3 regions of the Vibrio sp. QJM3NY_21 genome follow, and region 3 is predicted to be linked to each of the others. Evidence: predicted binding sites of a transcription regulator. Region 3 holds the regulator's gene; each other region holds the start of a gene.
The links. The regulator MetJ, encoded in region 3, represses methionine synthesis genes. The targets are predictions, from matches to a motif close to TTAGACNTNTANANGTCTAA.
Positions count from the first base shown of each region.

Region 1: metK (methionine adenosyltransferase) is a predicted target of MetJ. The motif match lies at 1,024-1,043, and genes of this name have one in related genera.
Region 2: AC3CID_RS06610 (MetQ/NlpA family ABC transporter substrate-binding protein) is a predicted target of MetJ. The motif match lies at 1,262-1,281, and genes of this name have one in related genera.

Region 1 covers NZ_CM173513.1:3,046,802-3,049,076, forward strand. The annotation lists gene tkt (transketolase) at 1-777, opposite strand, end outside; gene metK (methionine adenosyltransferase) at 1,155-2,275, shown strand, end outside.
Region 2 covers NZ_CM173513.1:1,457,892-1,460,166, forward strand. The annotation lists gene AC3CID_RS06605 (haloacid dehalogenase type II) at 1-226, opposite strand, end outside; gene AC3CID_RS06610 (MetQ/NlpA family ABC transporter substrate-binding protein) at 428-1,231, opposite strand; gene AC3CID_RS06615 (dienelactone hydrolase family protein) at 1,557-2,275, opposite strand, start outside.
Region 3 covers NZ_CM173513.1:3,239,278-3,241,552, reverse strand. The annotation lists gene AC3CID_RS14510 (malic enzyme-like NAD(P)-binding protein) at 1-817, shown strand, start outside; gene metJ (met regulon transcriptional regulator MetJ) at 1,009-1,329, opposite strand; gene AC3CID_RS14500 (O-succinylhomoserine (thiol)-lyase) at 1,538-2,275, shown strand, end outside.

The sequences.
Region 1 (2,275 bases), 190 kb from region 3:
ACAGTCGTGCGTACCCGCTTTGTTTGGAGAACCAAAACCGATAATAGTTTTAGTACAGATAAGCGTTGGACGAGGATCCGCTTTAGCTGCTTCGATAGCCGCGTTGATAGCATCAGAGTCGTGACCATCAACGGCCGAGATTACGTGCCAGCCGTAAGCTTCAAAACGCTTAGGTGTATCGTCAGAGAACCAACCTTCAACTTCGCCATCGATAGAGATGCCGTTGTCATCCCAGAAAGCAACCAGCTTACCAAGACCTAGCGTACCTGCTAGAGAACATGCTTCGTGAGAGATACCTTCCATCAGACAACCATCACCCATGAATGCATAAGTGAAGTGATCGACGATGTCGTGGCCTTCTTTGTTGAACTGTGCAGCCAATGCTTTCTCAGCCATCGCCATACCAACAGCGTTAGTGATGCCTTGACCTAGAGGACCAGTAGTCGTTTCGATACCAGGAGCGTAACCGTACTCTGGGTGACCAGGAGTCTTAGAGTGCAGTTGACGGAAGTTCTTAAGGTCTTCAATTGAAAGCTCGTAACCTGCAAGATGAAGCAGAGAGTAAATCAACATTGAACCATGCCCGTTAGACAGAATAAAACGGTCGCGGTCAGCCCACTCTGGGTTTGCTGGGTTGTGGTTCAAGTGACCACGCCAAAGAACTTCAGCGATGTCAGCCATACCCATAGGTGCGCCAGGGTGGCCTGAATTTGCTTGTTGAACGCCATCCATGCTAAGTGCGCGAATTGCATTGGCTAGATCTTTACGAGAAGGCATGTCTGCTCCTGAGTACATAAGCGATTTAAAAAAGAGATTGATGCTAAAATTTTCATTTTTATTAGCGCGGGTATTCTCTCAAACGACTTTAGCGACTGCAAACGTTTTACTGGCATTTTAACGGTCACTTTTCGCAATTTTCGAACATTTACATCACTTAGCAATGTGTTATCTCGACCGATACGCAAACGATTAGTTATGACATATCATAAAAAAGAGCTTGTAATTCGACCGCTGGAATTTAGAATAGCCGTCTAGATGTAGAAACACCTACAAAATATACTGTATTTAATGGCGGCGCTTCCTAGCTTGCGACGCCTAAAATTATTTGCATTTAACTATTTGCAACTAAAAACTAAACTAAAAGTGGAGCTCTCATGGCTAAGCACCTATTCACTTCTGAATCTGTTTCAGAAGGCCATCCAGATAAAATTGCAGACCAAATCTCTGATGCTGTTCTTGATGCCATCTTGGAACAAGATCCAAAAGCACGTGTTGCTTGTGAGACTTACGTAAAAACCGGCATGGTTATGGTTGGCGGTGAAGTAACAACGTCTGCATGGGTTGATATCGAAGAAATCACTCGTGAAACAGTTCGTGAAATTGGTTACGTTCATTCTGATATGGGCTTTGACGCAGACTCTTGTGCTGTACTAAACACAATTGGTAAGCAGTCTCCAGACATCAACCAAGGTGTTGATAAAGCCGATCCTAAAGATCAAGGCGCAGGCGACCAAGGTATCATGTTTGGTTACGCGACTAACGAAACACCAATCCTAATGCCAGCTCCAATTACTTACTCTCACCTTCTTGTTAAGAAGCAAGCTGAAGTACGTAAGAGCGGCAAGCTTGACTTCCTTCGTCCAGATGCGAAATCTCAAGTTACGTTCCAATACGACCAAGGTAAGATTGTTGGTATCGACGCAGTTGTTCTTTCAACTCAACACTGTGATTCAGTTACAACACCTGACCTACGTGAAGCGGTAATGGAAGAGATCATCAAGCCAGTACTTCCTGCTGAGTGGATCAATAAAGACACTAACTTCTTCATCAACCCAACCGGCCGTTTCGTAATCGGTGGCCCAATGGGTGACTGTGGTCTAACAGGTCGTAAGATCATCGTTGATACCTACGGCGGCGCAGCTCGTCACGGTGGCGGTGCATTCTCTGGTAAAGATCCATCAAAAGTTGACCGTTCTGCAGCTTACGCAGCGCGTTACGTTGCGAAAAACATCGTTGCTGCTGGCATGGCTGACCGTTGTGAGATTCAACTGTCTTACGCTATCGGTGTTGCAGATCCAACATCTATCATGGTTGAAACGTTTGGTACTGAGAAAGTAGCTCACGAGATCATCATTGAAGCTGTTCGTCAAAACTTCGACCTACGTCCATACGGTCTTCAAGAAATGCTGAACCTTCTTCAGCCTATCTACAAAAAGACGGCTGCATACGGTCACTTCGGTCGCGAAGAGTTCCCTTGGGAAGCGACGGACAAAGC
Region 2 (2,275 bases), 1.7 Mb from region 3:
AATCACACTTGTACCGCTGTGCAGTAGCGTCGAGCGCTGCATTCGCTAATTCAGAAAAAGTAGATTTTACGTTTGTTGCGATGCAAACCGTTGAGGAGTGTAAAAGCTTTGAAAACCAGAGCGATAGTGCATCCTCACTGCCAAACACCGCTTTAAATTTAGGCTGTAATGACCCCAAATTTAAAACTGTTTCGTTTATATCAAACAGTATCACTTCTTTTTTCATGCGAAGAACCCAGAATTAATTGAGTTTCATACTTACATAATCTGCTCTCATCACACCGTTTTCAACCTTGCTTTAAGTAACTTAAGCTTTGCTTCTAATTTGAAAAGGGGCAGGAATGAGTCAGCGATGAACACGTCAACTCAATCTGGCGTTGCTTAATGAGTAACAGGCAACGCCAAATCTAAGGTGAACTCTTTTAGCTTAATTTGCGGCTTCTATGGTGCCTTTGAAAGTGCTGTCTAAAAAGTCATTGATCTCTTGAGAGTGGTAAATTGAGATGATCTTTTTATACGTTTCATTATTTTTGTCTTCTTCTCGCGCCGCCACAACCATCACGGCTAAAGGTGCGTCTTTTTGTTCTAAGTAAATGCCTTGTTTCTTAGGATCGAGTCCAGCCGACATTACATAGTTCATGGTAATCACAGCAGCATCTACATCGTCAAGAGAGCGGGGGAGCTGAGCGGCATCCACTTCAACAAATCGAATGTTCTTCGGGTTGTTAACAATATCGTTTAAAGATGCGTTGAAACCAGCGTTGTCTTTTAAAGAAATCAGTCCAGCATCTTCAAGTAGTAATAGCCCACGCCCACCATTCGTTGGGTCGTTTGGAATCGCGATTCGTGCGTTATCTGGGATAGAGTCAAGCGAAGTGTACTTGTTCGAGTAAACGCCCATACGCATCAAAATTGAACGTCCGATAGAAACTAACTGGCTATCGTGATTGGCATTAAAGTTGTCGAGAAATGGCTGATGTTGGTAACTATTGAGTTGAATACTTCCATCGTCCAATGCTGCGTTAGGGGTGATGTAGTCTGAGAATTCGACGAGTTCAATGTTAATCCCTTGCTTTGCTGCTTCTTTGGCGACTGCCTGTACAACTTGTGCATGTGGGCCAACTGTCGCCCCAATCTTGATGACAGCCTCGTCTTTTTTTCCACATCCTGTTACGCCGAATACGAAAGCTAATGCCAACAGGGATGCTGTGATTTTTTTGTAGCTGTTCATGATAACTCCATTTAATTAACCAAAAGACGTTTAGGTGTCTGGATGTCTATATTATCTATTTATGCGATCGGGTCAATAGGTTTGTTAGAAGCGAAGTTAGATTGGTGTTAAGAGGTTAGATTGGTGTTAAGAGGTTAGATTGATATTAAGCAGCTAGGTGTACTTAATACCAGAATGTCGACACCCCAAACCTATCTGTAGGGCAAGCCCATATAGCGTTGAGAAAACAAAGGCCTCGCACGTATGAGGCCTTTTGGGTTTCGTTGAATAAGGTATAGGGCAGTAACTTGGAATTTAAAGAAAACGGGTTCGGTAAAGCTGCCTATTAAGAAAGCTTTTTATTAAAGAACTCAAGTGTACGTGCCCACGCTAACTCTGCTTCTTCTTCAGCATATCGACCTGTTGAATCATTATGGAAGCCATGATTCACACCGTCATAGATGTAAGCGGTGTAGTCTGCCTCAATCTCTTTGAGTTCAGCTTCATACTCTGGCCAAGTTGCATTCACACGTTTGTCGATTCCCGCAAATTGGATGAGCAATGGCCCTTTAACATTCTTTCTTAAATCTGGTGCGGCAGGAGTACCATAAAACGGAACGCCCGCATCCAGTTGTTCTGGCATTACCGCCGCCAACATATTTACGATATAGCCACCGAAGCAAAATCCGACTGCGCCTAGCTTACCGTTACTTTTTTCATGAGATTTCAAAAAGTTTGCAGCGGCGATAAAGTCTTCTTCGATTTTCTCTCTGGATAATGATTTTTGCATTGCTCGACCTTCATCATCATTACCTGGATACCCACCAAGCGAATAGAGTGCATCAGGTGCAAACGCAATAAACCCCGCGGCCGCGAGTCGTCTTGCCACGTCCTTTATATATGGGTTTAAGCCTCTATTTTCATGAACAACTAAGACAACTGGCGCTTTATCCGCTAACTCTTTTGGTACCACTAAATAACCACGGCCTTCTCCGTATCCTTTAGGTGAAGGAAATGTCTCGTAGGTTGCTGTGATGGAAGGATCATTGAAAGAGACTTGCTCTG
Region 3 (2,275 bases):
TTTTGAGATTGAGCGTCGCCTGATTGAGCGTTGTGATGTCCCTGTTTTCCATGATGACCAACACGGTACTGCGATTGTAACGGCTGCAGGTATGCTGAACGCGATTGAGCTTCAAGGTAAGAAGCTTGAAGAGTGTAAGATCGTTTGTTTAGGTGCTGGCGCAGCAGCTGTTGCTTGTATGGAACTGCTGATTAAGTGTGGCGCTCAGCGTGAGAAGATCTATATGCTTGACCGTAAAGGTGTAATCCACACTCGTCGTGAAGACTTGAATGAATACAAAGCGCTATTCGCAAATAACACGGACAAGCGCACGCTTGAAGATGTTATTGAAGGCGCTGACCTGTTCTTGGGCGTATCGGGTCCTAACCTGCTACCAGCTAAAGCACTCACGCTGATGGCTGATAAGCCTGTTGTGTTTGCATGTTCAAACCCAGATCCAGAGATCAAGCCAGAGCTTGCTCATGAAGTTCGTTCTGACCTTATCATGGGTACAGGCCGTAGCGATTACCCGAACCAAGTAAACAACGTACTTTGTTTCCCATTCATTTTCCGTGGTGCGCTTGATGTGCGTGCGAGCGAAATCAATGATGAGATGAAGCTGGCTGCGGTTAAAGCGATTCGTGAACTAGCGAAAGAAGAAGTTCCGGCTGAAGTACTCGCTGCTGCAGGTGAGACTGCACTGGAGTTTGGTAAAGGCTACATCATTCCTAAGCCAATGGACCCACGTCTACTTCCTCGCGTAGCAAAAGCGGTTGCAGTAGCGGCCGTTGAATCTGGCGTAGCTCGTATTGAGATGCCTGCTAACTATATGGCTTAATGCCTTAATAGCGTAATAGCGTAATAACTGTTGCTCTATTGAGCGAAAAAGAATAATAAAAAACCGACTCATAGGAGTCGGTTTTTTTATGTCTATCATTCACAGAACAGCTACAGATAACATAGTGGATGATGTGACAAATAAGGTTCAGCTATAGCGAATCAATATTGAAGCCAGTGACTGAGTTGTTTTTATTCTTCGTCAAACGCTTCGAATTCGATACCCATCTCTGTCATCAGCTTTTTCACTTCAGTCGGGATGTCGTCTGGACGGTCTTTACGGAGATCTTCATCCGTTGGCAGTGGTTGGCCTGTGTACGCATGTAGAAAGGCTTCGCACAGTAGCTCACTGTTTGTTGCATGGCGTAGGTTATTAATCTGGCGGCGAGTGCGCTCGTCAGTAAGAACCTTTAACACTTTTAGAGGGATAGAAACTGTAATTTTTTTTACTTGTTCGCTTTTCTTTCCATGCTCAGCATATGGGCTTATGTATTCACCATTCCAGTCGGCCATTGCGTACCTTCATCACTTTAGTTGTTAGAATAAATTAATAGTGGTGATTTTAGCGGGATTTACTGCCATAAGCAAAGACATATAGACGTCCAGAAGTGTTGACGTCTCACATTTATGAAAGTAAAGTGAATAACATATATCTAACACAGCCGCAGAATGCCGACAAGCCGCTGTGATTCTCAGACGCAAAACTTGTAAGGAAGCACCTATGAGCAGCCGGAAGCCAGCAACAATCGCAGTACGTACTGGTATCGAGTCAGACACGCAACACCATGCCGTTGTCCCACCCATTTATCTTTCGACTAACTATGGGTTTCCCGCTTTTGGTGAAGTGCCAAAGTACGATTACACCCGTTCTGGTAACCCAAATCGTGGCTTATTAGAAACGGCATTGTTTGAGCTTGAGTCTGGCAAAGGTGCTGTGGTGACTAACTGCGGCACTTCGGCACTTAACTTGTGGGTATCCGCTTTCTTAGGCGGTGATGATCTTATTATCGCACCACACGACTGCTACGGTGGTACTTACCGCCTGTTTAATACCCGCTCGTTAAAAGGTGACTTCAAAGTTTTGTTCGTTGATCAATCGGATCAAGCAGCATTGGATGCGGCGATCGCGCTCAAGCCAAAATTGATCTTAATAGAAACCCCATCGAACCCGTTGGTTCGTGTGGTTGATATTGCAGAGACTTGCCGTAAAGCGAAAGAGGTTGGTGCTCTGGTTGCTGTCGATAACACGTTTTTGACGCCGGTGTTCCAAAAGCCTTTAGAGCTGGGTGCTGATTTTGTTATCCACTCAACCACCAAATACATCAACGGACACTCAGATGTTATTGGTGGCGTTGTCGTGACGAAAACTGAAGAGCACGCTGAAGAGCTTGCATGGTGGGGCAACTGTATTGGTGCGACCGGTACACCATTTGATAGTTACATGACTCTACGTGGTATT